DNA from 3 places in the Bradyrhizobium sp. AZCC 2262 genome. Region 1 is predicted to be linked to each of the others. Evidence: predicted binding sites of a transcription regulator. Region 1 holds the regulator's gene; each other region holds the start of a gene.

Region 1 (4,738 bases):
TAAGCGCTGGATCGGGCCGAAATCGGTCCAGCCCGTTGCCCATGCCTGACCAGTTTTGTAAACGATTGCCATGAAAGTGCCGCCCCCCTCCTCCGTCGACGTGTTGCTGTTCGACCTCGGCCGTGTCGTGCTCGATATCAGTTTCGATTCCGTGATGGTGAACTGGGCAGGGCACGCGGGCTGCGAGCCTGCCGACCTCGCCGGGCGCTTTGTCGTCAACGACAGTTTCAAGCATCACGAGACCGGCCGTATCGACGACGCGGCGTTCTTTGCGGGCCTGCGCCAGTCCCTCGACATCGGCCTCACCGACGCGCAGTTCCTGGAAGGCTGGAACGCGATCTTCACCGGCGAGATGCCCGGTATTGCGCCGCTGCTGGCAAGCGCCGCCAAACGCATGCCGCTCTATGCGTTTTCCAACACCAATCCGGCCCATGTCGCGCATTTCTCGCAGGCCTATGCCGACGTACTCAGCCATTTCCGCCAGATATTCCTGTCCTCGAGCATCGGTTTGCGCAAACCCGACGCGGAGGCCTATGATCATGTGGTAAAGGCGATCGGCGTGCCGGCGTCGCGGATCCTGTTCTTCGACGACTCGGCCGCCAATATCGAAGGTGCGCGGGCGCGCGGCCTTTGTGCCATCCACGTGACATCGACGGATGACGTGGCAAGGGCACTGACCGCACTTGAAGTTTAGAGCGCGATGACGTTGCTTCGAACCGTCATCCCGCTCTATCCCTTTGATTTGAGCATAATCTATTCGGAAAACCGGTGTCCACCTTTCCGGATCATGCTCCTGGAGGTCTGCCCGTGGCCTTGATGCCTGTCGCCGATGCGCTTGCTGCGATCCTTGCCGGCGCGGTCCCCCTGCCCGAGGAAATGATCGCGCTCGACGATGCCTTTCATCGCGTGCTGGCGCGCGACGTCGCGGCACGGCGGACGCAGCCGCCGCAGGCGATGTCGGCGATGGACGGCTACGCGGTGCGCGCGGCGGATTCCCCCGATCTCTCGGTGCGGCTGAAGGTGATCGGCGAGGTCGCCGCCGGCCGCCCGTTCGAGCGGAAGGTAGGCCGAGGCGAAGCGGTGCGGATCTTCACCGGCGGCGTGATCCCTGATGGCGCCGACGCCGTCATCATCCAGGAGGATACCGGCGTCGACGGCGATCAGATCACCATCACGGAAGCCGCCGTTGCGGGGCGGCATATCCGGCCCGCCGGCGTCGATTTCCGCGAGGGCGATGTTTTGCTCAATCGCGGACGCCGCCTCGCCGACCGCGATCTGTCGCTCGCCGCCGGCATGAACTATCCGGAGCTTGCGGTGCACCGCCGCCCGAAAGTCGCGGTCCTCGGCACCGGCGACGAGTTGGTGATGCCGGGCGAGATCCCCGGCCCTGGCCAGATCGTCTATTCCAACGGCTACGGCTTGCGGGCGCTGGCGCGCGCCGAGGGCGCCGAGGTCGTCGATCTCGGAATCGCCGCCGACACGGTCCCCGCCACCACGCAAGGCATCCGCCGTGCGCGCGAGGCGGACGCGGATATCCTGATCACCATGGGCGGCGCCTCGGTCGGCGACCACGACCTCGTCAAACAGTCGCTGGAGGCCGAGGGCACGACCATGGCGTTCTGGCGCATAGCCATGCGGCCCGGCAAGCCGATGATGCATGGCAGGCTCGGCACGATGCGCGTGATCGGCCTGCCCGGCAATCCCGTCTCTTCCTATGTCTGCGGTTTCCTGTTTCTGGTCCCGTTGATTCGTGCGCTGTCGGGCCGCGACACAATCCATCACCGGCGCGAAAGCGCCCTGTTGGGGCGCGATCTCGCCGCCAACGACCAGCGCGAAGACTATCTTCGCGCACGCCTCGAAGCGCGCGAGGACGGCACGCTGATCGCGGTGCCGGTGAATCTCCAGGATTCATCGCTGCTCGGGAATCTCGCTGCGGCACGGGCACTTGTGATACGTCCGCCGTTCGCGCCGGCTGCCGCAAAGGGTTCGCCTTGCGAGCTGCTCCGGCTGCCGGAATGACGTCCTGAGCGTGCCTGTAAAGGTGGTCTTGGGCCGAAGCCGCGACGCGTTCACCTGAAATTAAGTGGTTGCGGAACACATATCGAACATATAGTGTCCGTTCATGATTTGTTTCGACTGCTAGTGTCTATGACTGGGAGTTTTGGGGACTCTCGTGATGGACCCCAGAGATTCGGGACCGAAAGATTTGTGCCAACCGGGGGAATGCTCGCGATGCTTACGCGCAAACAGTACGAACTTCTGCGTTTCATTAATGAACGGCTGAAAGAGGCCGGCGTACCGCCCTCCTTCGACGAGATGAAGGATGCGCTCGACCTGCGCTCGAAATCCGGAATCCACCGCCTGATTACGGCGCTGGAAGAGCGCGGCTTCATCCGCCGCCTGCCCAACCGCGCCCGCGCCATCGAAGTCATCAAGCTGCCGGAGCTGGCAGCCGCCGGCAACGGCCGCCGCGGCTTCACGCCGAGCGTCATCGAAGGCACGCTCGGCAAGCGCACGGTGAGCGCGCCGACTACCGAGGACGATGGCAATCGCCCGGTCGCCGTCCCCGTGATGGGCCGGATCGCCGCCGGTACGCCGATCGAGGCGCTGCAGACCCGCAGCCACACCATCAGCGTGCCGCCTGACATGCTCGGCTCCGGCGAGCACTACGCGCTCGAAGTGCGCGGCGATTCCATGATCGACGCCGGCATTCTCGACGGCGACATGGCGCTGATCCAGCGCAATGAGACCGCCGACACCGGCGACATCGTGGTGGCGCTGATCGACGAGGAGGAAGCCACGCTAAAGCGCTTCCGCCGCCGCGGCGCCTCGATCGCGCTGGAGCCCGCCAATGCTGCCTACGAAGTCCGCATCCTGCCGCCGAACCGGGTCCGGATTCAGGGCAAATTGATCGGGCTTTACCGCAAATACTGACCGGCTGGCTTTGCGGACACGACTGCGACGCCCCGGCCTTCGGCGAGGGTTTTTTGTGCGCGCCTGGAACCAAGCCGCGTTAGCGCGTTTGTGATTTAGACGTAGTGCGCCAGTCGCAGAATTGCCCAGAAGCAAGAAAACGCTGTGCGCCAAGTCAGCTCTGATAGAGGCCGGTGCCTCCTTCCAGACACGGGTCCGCTATCTCAAACGAGGGAGCCATCCGATGTGTGACTATAGCCTGCATGCGGTGAAGACGCGGCCTGCCCAGGTCGGCGAGACGCTGATCACCACGACATTCCGCGGTACATCGACCCGCGGCTTTGCGTCGGAACGCGAGCCGGCAGTGGCGGTCTGCATGCTTCCCGGCACCGAACTGGCGTTCGCCCAGGACGTCCGATACGACAACCGGTGGATCTGGACGCGAACCACCGACTGGCGGGTCGCCAAGTTCAACCAGATCGAGCCCGAAGTGTCCGATCGCCACCATGACGCGATCGAATTTCCCGACGGAAGCCATGTGCTGGTGACGCAGCTTTGCGAAGGCCAGCGCGCGACCGTGCTGCAATTGCCTGTGACCGAGGGCGAACGTGCGGCGAAGGTGACGGAAGCGCCACCGGCCGAATCCATCGTGACCGGTTAGACGACGCGCTTGATCCGCCGGTTTATGCCGGCGGATCATGCTGATATGGTTTTGTGAGAAACTCGGCACCGAGGGGCGGTCGGTGGTCAACAAAGTCACATGGCAAAGAGCCGGTCGCGTCACGGAACCCGGACGGTACATGTTCCGGTACGGCTGGCTCACCATCACGGCCGAAGATCTCGCGATCTGGCGGCAATTCCCCGAGGCGTCGTTCACGCTGGTCAACCTGCCGTCGACCCCCGACGCGCCCGAGGAATTCCACCTCGGCGCTTTCGAAATACCGGCCCACCCCTCAAGTCCCTCGCTCGACGAGCACTAGTTTTTTGTCTTGACGCGTTTTCTTTACGCGAACCGGCTTCCACTTCGCTCGAAAACGCTATGTTTCGCCTACTCCTCCGCCTGAAGGTCGGCCTCGGCGGGGGTGGCGTCGACGGCGCGCGGCGGCACCACTCGCGGCGCAAGCACGGTGGTGTCTGCCTCGCTCTCGTCGGCGATGGCCGGCGACCACGGGCGGTCGATGCCCCTCGGTTTTGCCGCCTCGACGACAAATCCCTCACGGCCTTGCCGCAACGCCATCGCGCCCTGCCGCCGCAGCCGTTCGGCATTTATGACGGAAGCCGTGCATGAAGCGGGCGCCTGCCGCATGGTCACAATGAGCGCCGCACGCTCGCAATCGTCCGCCAGCGCCTCGGGCTTGTGCGCCTGCGCGATCAGGCCGCCGCCGGTTTGCATCACGCAGCCAAGGTCGTCGCATGAGACGCCTGCGGTGAGCGACGCGTCAGCCGCCGTTCGCGCGTCCGCATCCGCCGCCAGCCACTCCTTCAGCAGGAAGACATCGCGGGAGCCTTTGGCCGCATGCATCAGATGCAGCAGGCCATCCTGCCCGCGGACGCCGACATGGCGGCCGTCGGCGGAGATGAGGATGTCCGGCTGCGGCACCCTCGCCGCCCACAGCGCCGCTACCAGCACCAGCACGGCGCCCGACCAGCGCAGCGGCGTTCGCAACAGGCCGAGCAGGATGATGCCGAGACTGGCCACAATCAGCGGGCCGATGCCGAACGCCGGCACCCGGCCGACCGCGCCAGGCAACGCCGCGACCCATTGGGTTACGGAAATCATCCAGTCGATGCCGACGCCCATGATCGCCCAGAACAGGCGATCGAA
Region 2 (4,738 bases), 730 kb from region 1:
TTTTCGAACAGCCGCAACGGCCGCAGCGGCGGTTCGCTTTCGATACGCTCCGGCCAAGCCGCCTGCGCTGCGGCCGCCAGATGGTGCTGCGCTGTTACGGCCAACACGGCGCTTTCAGGGATGTGGGTATCCTGCGGCAGATGAACGACCACGCGCTTGCCCCCGATGCGCGCGGCGATGCGATCGATCAGCGCGGCCAGTTGATCATTGTCATGGACATTGGCGTCGAGATCGCGCTGCTGTTGCACCACGATTTCGGTGCGGCTGGCGGACAACCTGATCAGATCGAAGCCGAAGCCGGGATCGAGGGGATCGTTGAGCGCATCGAGCCGCTCGCGAAACAGGCGGTCGATCATATCAGCCTTCGTCACCGGACGGCCGGTATCGACCGAGATCGTGCGCACCGCGCCGTCGGTGCGAAAAAAACTGGCTTCCAGCCGCCGCGCGCCCTTGCCCTGTTTGTCCATCGCCGTGACCAGCATGGCAGCGAGCGCGGACAGGTTCATTGCGATCACGGTGTCGGTGGCGACCGGTTCGGGAAAGCGTTTTTCGACGATGTAATCCGGCGGCGGTTTTCGGGGGCTGATCGGCGCATCGCCCTCGCCCAGCGCCTGCTCCAATAATGTGGTGAAGCCGGCGCCGAACCGTGCCGTGATTTCGTGGCGCCCGCGCGAGGCGACGTCGCCGATGGTCTTTAACCCCGCACGGCGCAGGCCGCCGGTGATGGCGTCACCGGCGCCGAGCGTGGAGACCGGCAGCGGGCTGACGGCCTCCGCCTCCTCGCCATCGGCAATGATTTGTCCCGCACCATGCCGCGTCAGGGTCCGGGCGCAGATCGAGGTCGAGGCGATCGCGGCGCTGACGGCAAAGCCGCGGCGGCTCAGCGCGCCGCTCACGATCTGCAGCAGCGCGCGCTCGCCGCCGAACAGATGGGCGCAGCCGGTGATGTCGAGATAGAGCCCATGCGGCGGATCGAGCGCCACCAATGGGGTAAAGCGGTCGCACCAGTCGGCGATGTCTTCGAGCATCTTGCGGTCGGCGACCTCGTCGGCGTCGAACACCGTCAATTCGGGGCAGATCGCGCGGGCATTGGCGAGTGGCAGGCCGATCGAGAGGCCGGCCTGTACGGCCAGATCGTCGAGCGAATGGATCAGGATAGCGTTATGCTGCTTGGCAACGACGACGCTGGGGAAGGTTTGAGTCACCTCTCCCGCTTGCGGGGGAGGTCGGATCGCATCCCCACCCCAACCCTCCCCCGCAAGCGGGAGAGGGGGCGCACCGTTCGTATTGCAAGCAGCGTGGCTCGCAACTGTTTTGGAATTTTCAGCTTGCGCGGCGCTGGCCTGCATAAGCCGCCGCTTGATGCGGTCGATGGGCAGGCGTGGCAGCCACAGGCTGAGGATACGACGCCGGTTCGCTGAAGAGGCACTCATCACATTTCCATTCCATGATCCAGCGGCCGACCGGGCCATGACGGTTACGAACCAGTTGCGCGTCGAAAACAGGCGCGCCCCAGGCGTGCCAGGGCGTAGACGGCGGCGAATGCGCCGCGCGCACGATCCATCGGGTTTCCGCGGTCGAGGGCCGCGGCTCCGCCGCCATCCGCAGCAGCAAGGCGGTGACGCCGGAGGCTGCCGCGGCCAATGTGAGCTTGCGGCTGGCGACGAGATCGAGCTGGCGCGCCTGCCCCCAGACTTCCAGCACGACGGCGCCGAGCGCATCGCAGGCCAGCGCGTCGGCGGCGGTCCGCAACGCGGCGTCGGTGTCGGCGGCGCGCACGGTCACCAGTAACCGCGGATCGAGACCCAATTCGCAAAGCCCGCTCATCGACAGCGCGCCGGATTCAATTTCCGAAAAATCCTGTCGTACCCAGACCAGCGGCCGGCGCGGCGATACCCTTCCCGAAAGTCCTGCGATGAAGCCCGTGGCCGCCGCGCTCTGATGGCCCTCGGCGAACACTTCATGCACCGCTGCGACCGCAAGCCCGCCGCACAGCACAGAATCCGCTGCCGCATGGCCGAGCGCGACCTTGTTGAGGTCATGCGCATCGCCATGCGTCTCCAGGCGCTCGATGCTTCCGCGCAAAGTTGCAAGCGTGCTTGTACGTGCGGTGCTCATGCCCCGCTCCTCGGAAATTTTGGCCTTTACCGCTTTTTCCTATGAACCCGCGGCTGGCTCATTTGTTCATGATATGTTCTAATATAAAGCTAACCGGCCCGGCAGAGTCAATCGGGATCGACACTTTGACGATTCATGAGTGGAATCAAAGGGATCTTGGGATGGACGTGCAACGTAAGCTGGAAATCCTGGCGGATGCTGCGAAATACGATGCTTCCTGCGCTTCCTCAGGGACAGAAAAGCGGGATTCCAGTGACGGCAAGGGCCTCGGCTCGACCGCGCCGGGCATGGGCATCTGCCATTCCTACGCGCCGGACGGACGCTGCATCTCGCTGTTGAAGGTACTGCTCACCAACGCCTGCAATTACGATTGCTTATATTGCGTCAACCGCACTTCTTCGAACGTGCCGCGGGCGCGCTTCACCGTCGACGAGGTGGTGAAGCTGACGATCGACTTCTATCGCCGCAACTACATCGAGGGATTGTTTCTCTCCTCCGGCATCATCCGCAGCGCCGACTACACCATGGAGCAAGTGGTTTCTGTCGCGCGAAAACTGCGCGAGGAGCATCACTTCCGCGGCTACATTCATCTCAAGACCATTCCGGAGGCCGACGATGCGCTGATCGCGGAGGCCGGCAAATATGCCGACCGCCTCAGCATCAACATCGAAATGCCACTGGAGAACAGCCTCGCCAAATTTGCGCCGGAAAAGGACGTGCGCGCGATCCGTCGCACCATGGGCCGGTTGCGGCTGAAGCTCGACGAGGCGCAGGAGAACAACCTGGCCGCAACGCAAGCAAAGCCGCCGCGCTTCGCCCCCGCCGGGCAGAGCACGCAGATGATCATCGGCGCTGATACCGCCAGCGACAAAACCATCCTCGATACCAGCGCCAATCTCTACGGCTCCTACCGGCTCAAGCGAGTCTATTATTCGGCCTTCAGCCCGATCCCCGACGCCAGCCGCGCGCTGCCACTCGTTCCCCCGCCGCTGCTTCGCGAGCACCGGCTCTACCAGGCTGACTGGCTGATGCGGTTTTACGGTTTTGACGCTGGCGAGATCGTCGAGGAGACCGCCGGCATGCTGCCGCTCGACATCGATCCGAAACTGGCCTGGGCGCTGCGCCACCGCGACCGCTTCCCGCTCGATGTCGCAACCGCAAGCCGCGAGGATCTATTGCGCGTGCCCGGCTTCGGCACCAGGGCTGTCGACCGCATCATCGCCACGCGCCGCCTGACCTCGATCCGCTTGGCCGACCTGGTGCGGCTGCATATCCCCCAGAAGAGGACGCTGCCGTTCATCGTGCTCAGCGATCACCGCCCCTCGCCGCATCTGCTCGATGGCGCGGGGCTGGCGGAAAGATTCAAGCCGAAGGCGACGCAATTGGGATTTGGGTTTTGACGTCATTGCGAGGAGGAGAAACATGCACCACACCACCCTCGACAGCGAAACCGATTTCGATGGCTGGCGCAAAGCGGCCCGCGCGTTGGCGCTGAACGATGTAAAACCGTCCGACGTGATATGGCGCGTGGCGGGAGATGCGCCGGAACTGTTCGCGCCGACGCCACCGCTGGAGCCGCAGGGTACCTTCAGCGTATCGGCCAGATTCGTCGAACTGACGGAGGTCGCAATCCTGCACCGCAACCCGGAGCGGTTCGCCCTCCTCTACCGCCTGCTATACCGGCTACGAAGTCACCATGATCTTCTTGATATCGCGACCGATTCCGATGTGGCCGAAGTCACGGCGATGGCCAAGACCGTGCGCTGCGACGAGCACAAGATGCATGCCTTTGTCCGCTTCCGCGAAGTCGGCCGCGAACAGAACTCGCACTTCGTCGCCTGGTTCGAACCAGAGCACCACATCGTCGAACTGGCCGCGCCGTTCTTCGCCCGCCGCTTCGCCGACATGCCCTGGTCGATCCTGACGCCCGATGTCTGCGCGCATTGGGACGGCCATGCCGTCACTATCACGCCGGGCGTGGCCAAGAGCGAAGCTCCGAGCGCGGATCGGCTGGAAGAAACCTGGCGGAGCTATTACGCCAGCATTTTCAATCCTGCCCGGCTGAAAGTTCAGGCCATGCAGAAGGAGATGCCCCGTAAATACTGGAGGAACCTGCCGGAAGCCTCGTTGATTAAGCCCCTGATCGAAGGCGCCGGACGCACCGCAAGCGCGATGATCGCGAACCCGGCGACCAAACCGCACAAGCCGCAGAAACGGCTGGAACCGGCCAAGGCAGACGAAATGGCACGCAAACATGCTGACGATATTGAGAAACTGCGCGAGGAAGCCGCCGATTGCCGCGCCTGCCCTCTCTACAAGGATGCCACCCAGACCGTGTTCGGCGAAGGGCAACAGACGGCGCGGATGATGCTGGTCGGCGAGCAGCCGGGCGACAAGGAAGATCTCGCCGGCAAACCGTTCGTCGGACCCGCCGGCCAGATGCTCGACCGCGCGCTGGAAGAGGCCGGGATCGACCGCCGCACAGTTTACGTCACCAATGCGGTCAAACATTTCAAGTTTGTGCCGCGCGGAAAAATCCGCCTGCACCAGAAGCCGAATACGCCGGAGATCAGAGCGTGCCGGCAATGGTATGAACGGGAACTGGCCGCAATCAGGCCCG
Region 3 (4,738 bases), 4.6 Mb from region 1:
TCCCTCGGCCACGCCTTCTTGGCGGCCGGCGATCTGAGCACGAGCTTGGACGATCGCATGATCGATGGCGCGCTTTAACTTCGCAGCGTGTGCTGCGCGCGCTCGAGCCGGAGGAAGCCCCGTGATAACAATTCGGGGCGACGTGTACGGCTCGTTCCGACCGCCACCTTCAAGATGAAGATGCGGACGATCGCGGGGGATCGCCATGGCATGCCTCAGCGGAGCTTAGAGAGCAGCTTTTTTTCGTTCGTTCAACGCACTCACAAGTTCTGCTGTTGTTACAGTATTATGTTCAGCAAGAACGGCGATCTTGGCCGCTTCGTCAGCCGCTCGGGAAATCTCTCCTTGTGAAAGGCCCATAGCGCAATCGATCACGCCATCCCACGATATGCGGTCAAGCAGATAACCTGTTAGCCGAGCTTCCAATATGCCGCGCACTACCTCAGCAGTCGGCAGACTATACGTAATCACATCATCAAACCGACGGAACAATGCCCGATCGAGCAATTCGGGATGGTTGGTCGCAGCAATGATTACGCTAGGCCCGTCGTCATTTTCGAGGAACTGCAAAAAAGAATTGAGGACACGGCGAATTTCCCCCACATCGTGCGGACCCGACCGTTGTGTTCCAATGGCGTCGAACTCATCGAAGAAATACACCCCGCGTTGCAGCGCGACGGCATCAAACACCAACCTCAGTCGTCCGGCCGTTTCTCCCAAAAGCTTCCCAATTAGGCCGTCGTATAGAACGGTGAAGAGCGGAAGTTTGAGTTCGCCAGCGATTGCCTCTGCTGTCATTGTTTTGCCGGACCCAGGTGGGCCGACCAGCAGCAACTTTCGGCGTGGGGCCAGCCCACGTGCGCGTAGTCGCGCCTGCTGGCGTTGTTCCCGGAGAACGCGAGCGAGACGATCATGGAGTTCGGGAGCAAGCACCATACTCGAAAGCCGGATATCGGAATAACGGGCAGAAAGGAATGCGCTCAGTTCCCCCTTTGGCTGGGCAAGCGGGACGGGTCCCACGCCTCGGCGCGCGACCTTGGCGGTTTTTCCCTTGGCGCTATCAACAAGTTCGCGCAATTCCTGCGCAAGCTTACCATGCCCTTGTCTCGCTTCATGCGCCGCGAGCTGAGTGGCGATCGACAGAAAACGTTCCTCATCGTCGGCAATGTAGCTTTGTAGGAGTGCGACGATGTGGCGGGCGGTTGTCATGATACAGAGTGGTCCAAGGCCGCGGATACCCGATTCTATAGATGCAACTATCCATTGTGTCCAAAAAAGGTGCTTGAAGCCCTAACGCGAAGCAATATTCCACAGGTCCTAAATGGCGCGCGCCGCCCACAAACAAAAACGGCCGGGTCATCCGACCCGGCCGCTTCAAACTCTGATCCGCCGATGTAGCTAAAAACTCAGCTCGCCTTCTTCACGAACACCGGCTTGCCGACCTTCTTCTCGATCGCGCGCTTGAGATCCAGCGCGCGGGGGGAGAGCAGGTCGGCCTTGGCCTTCAGCAGATACGAATCGAGGCCGCCATTGTGGTCGACGCTCTTGAGCGCATTGGTCGAGACGCGCAGGCGCACGTTGCGGGCGAGCGCGTCCGAGATGAAGGTGACGTTGACCAGGTTCGGCAGGAAGCGCCGCTTGGTCTTGATGTTCGAGTGGCTCACCTTGTGGCCCACCTGGGGGCCCTTGGCCGTCAGTTCGCAGCGCCGGGACATTACAAAATCCTCTTCCATCCCCGCCATAGGCAAGCGCGTCACGCGGTGCGCGCGGGGGTCCAAAATCGCGTCCATTTCCAGGAACTGCGGTCGTATAGGGGGAGTGGGGCAAACCGTCAAGGTTTTTGGGCCCGGCCCACGCCGCCAAAAGCCCGATTCCGGGCCTCAAACTGGCTTGTTCCGACGCGGTTTCCTGATGCGAACCGGAAGGCCATCCCGGGATCGAGTCCGGGGGCAAGCTTCGCAAAACGCTATGAAAAACCCTCCTTACAAAGGGCGCAATCCCCGCCGACACCATGGCTTTCGCGATTGTGGGCCCGGGCCGCAGGATGCGACCGCAAGCTGGGTCCGATTGACGCGTGTTCTCGCGAAAACATGCGTTGTTTGCCGGATATTTCTGCCTAAATGAACATCAGCTCGCGCCGATCCCGGGACCTGCAGGAATTGACTACCCCGTACGCCATTCGGCCCCAAACCTTGTTCGCAGGAAACGGGCTCGTTTTCAGCCTGTGCGCCGCCGCGTGCCTCGCGCTGGCGCCGCAGGCGGCTTCCGCACAGGGGCGGCTGGATGCGCAGTATGAGGCGACGCTGGCCGGCATCCCGGTCGGCAAGGGGGCCTGGACCATCGAAATCGGCGACGACGCGTTTGCGGCCTCCGCGCAAGGCGGCACCGCGGGCCTGTTGAAGGCGTTTTCCGGCGGCACGGGTTCCGGCGCCAGCCAGGGCCGCATCGTCAACGGCGCACTGGTGCCGAATGCCTATACCGCCACCACCACGACGCAGAAGAAGTCCGAAACCATCCGCCTGGTGCTGGCTAACGGCAATGTGAAGGATTTTTCGATCGATCCGCTGCCGCCGGTCGATCCCGACCGCATCGTCGTCACCGACGCGCACCGCAAGGGCGTGCTCGATCCCATGACCGGCTCGATGCTGCGCGTGCCGGGGAATGGCGAGGTGCTGAGCCCGGACTCCTGCCGCACCGGCACCGGGATTTTCGACGGGCGGATGCGCTACGACCTCAAGCTCGATTACAAGCGCATGGAGACGGTGAGGGCCGAGCGGGGCTATCACGGGCCGGCGCTGGTCTGCGCCATCTACTTCATGCCGGTCGCGGGCTACATCCCCGATCGCCCGGTGATCAAATACCTCGCCACCGAACGCCGGATCGAGATCGCCTTCGTGCCGATCGCGGGAACCCGCGTCCTGGTTCCCTTCCGCATGACCATCCCGACACCGTTCGGACCGGCGATGCTGGAAGCGACGTCGTTTGTGACGACGGCAGCGCCGCCGAGGGTGGCGAAGACGCAGTAGGGGACGGCTGGCGCCTGCGATCTGCCGTCGTCCCTGCGAAAGCAGGGACCCATACGCCGCGGCCGTGCTGATCGAGGGACTCGGAGTTGCTGCCGGCGCCAACCAATGAGCGCCTGTGGTTGTGGGTCCCTGCGTTCGCAGGGACGACGGCGAGAGTTTGCGGAATCCTGTTGACTCTTGACCACTTCTGATTCGACTCCGGCCTTTAAGGATTTCACCGCCAAACCGCCGCTTGTGGAGCCCGTCCAAACTTGATCTAGTGCCGCCCCGAACGCCTCAGCGCGAGATGTTGCGGTGAACGTATCGGGTCTCGGGAGGAGTCAGCGATTCGGGCGCGTTTCGTTCCAGACTCGTTCCAGACCTTAAGCCGCGACCGCATCACCGTCGCAAAGTGAAACAGAATCGGCGCAGATGGTGCCAAAGGACGAAGTTCTGAGTTTCCCCGTCATTGCCTGCGACAAACGCGAAGCGTTTACGCTAGCCCGTTGGCTCGCAATGACGATCGGCACATAATAGAAACACCTGCACATAATGGCTTTCTCTCCTTCCACGTTCGCGAATGATCGCGCGCCCGGCGCCGGCGTCACCGCCGTGCTCGGGCCGACCAACACCGGCAAGACGCATCTCGCCATCGAGCGGATGCTGGGGCATTCGTCGGGCGTGATCGGCCTGCCGCTGCGGCTGCTCGCGCGCGAGGTCTACAACAAGATCGCGGATCGGGCGGGCGCCGACAGCGTCGCGCTCGTCACCGGCGAGGAGAAGATCAAGCCGAAGAATCCGCGCTACTGGGTGTCGACCGTCGAGGCGATGCCGCGCGATCTCGATGTGAGTTTTCTCGCCGTCGATGAAATCCAGATCGCGGCCGATCTCGAGCGCGGGCATGTGTTCACCGATCGCATCCTGCATCGCCGCGGCCGCGACGAGACGCTGCTGCTGGGCGCTGCCACCATGCGCCCGATCATCGAGCGGCTGCTGCCCGGCGCGTCCATCATCACCCGGCCGCGGCTGTCGCAGCTCGAATTCGCCGGCGACCGCAAGATCACGCGCCAACCCAGACGTACCGCGATCGTCGCGTTCTCGGCCGATGAAGTCTACGCCATCGCCGAATTGATCCGCCGGCAGCACGGCGGCGCGGCAGTCGTATTGGGCTCGCTCTCACCCCGCACACGCAATGCGCAGGTGGCGATGTTCCAGAACGGCGACGTCGATTATCTCGTCGCCACCGACGCGGTGGGCATGGGGCTGAACCTCGACGTCGATCATGTCGCGTTTGCCTCGGACCGCAAATACGACGGCTATCAGTTCCGACGGCTCAACCCATCGGAGTTCGCGCAGATCGCGGGCCGCGCGGGGCGCGCCACGCGCAACGGTACTTTCGGCACCACGGGGCGCTGCGCGCCGTTCGAGCCGGAGCTGGTGAACGCGCTGCAGAACCACACCTTTGACAGCGTCAAAATGCTGCAGTGGCGCAACGCAAAACTGGACTTTTCTTCGCTCGGCGCGCTGCAGGTGTCGCTGGCGCTGCCGCCCGGCCACGAGGCCTTGACCCGTGCGCCGATCGCGGAAGACCAGCGCGTGCTCGATCACGCCGCGCGCGACGGCGAGGTGAGGGACATGGCCCACGGTGCGTCAGCCGTGGAACGGCTGTGGGACGCCTGCCAGATCCCGGATTACCGCCGGCTGGCGCCCGCGGCCCACGCTGAGCTCGTGAC

Evidence for each region. Region 1 encodes LexA, which represses DNA repair genes until DNA is damaged. Its sites were predicted from a motif close to TGTTCNNNNTGTGTTCNG; they were not measured.
Region 2: V1283_RS22200 (ImuA family protein) is a predicted target of LexA. The motif match lies at 2,182-2,199, and genes of this name have one in related genera.
Region 3: V1283_RS39815 (helicase-related protein) is a predicted target of LexA. The motif match lies at 3,367-3,384, and genes of this name have one in related genera.

What each region holds. Positions count from the first base shown of each region.
Region 1 covers NZ_JAZHRT010000001.1:3,923,809-3,928,546, forward strand. Annotated here, with positions in the region: gene V1283_RS18700 (HAD-IA family hydrolase) at 71-694, shown strand; gene V1283_RS18705 (molybdopterin molybdotransferase MoeA) at 808-2,019, shown strand; gene lexA (transcriptional repressor LexA) at 2,233-2,934, shown strand; gene V1283_RS18715 (hypothetical protein) at 3,158-3,574, shown strand; gene V1283_RS18720 (hypothetical protein) at 3,612-3,893, shown strand; gene V1283_RS18725 (ComEC/Rec2 family competence protein) at 3,962-4,738, opposite strand, start outside.
Region 2 covers NZ_JAZHRT010000001.1:4,651,904-4,656,641, forward strand. Annotated here, with positions in the region: gene V1283_RS22195 (Y-family DNA polymerase) at 1-1,433, opposite strand, end outside; gene V1283_RS22200 (ImuA family protein) at 1,324-2,118, opposite strand; gene V1283_RS22205 (putative DNA modification/repair radical SAM protein) at 2,280-3,518, shown strand; gene V1283_RS22210 (UdgX family uracil-DNA binding protein) at 3,541-4,738, shown strand, end outside.
Region 3 covers NZ_JAZHRT010000001.1:8,483,013-8,487,750, forward strand. Annotated here, with positions in the region: gene V1283_RS39795 (S8 family peptidase) at 1-207, opposite strand, end outside; gene V1283_RS39800 (AAA family ATPase) at 226-1,209, opposite strand; gene rpmB (50S ribosomal protein L28) at 1,407-1,715, opposite strand; gene V1283_RS39810 (DUF3108 domain-containing protein) at 2,193-3,026, shown strand; gene V1283_RS39815 (helicase-related protein) at 3,558-4,738, shown strand, end outside.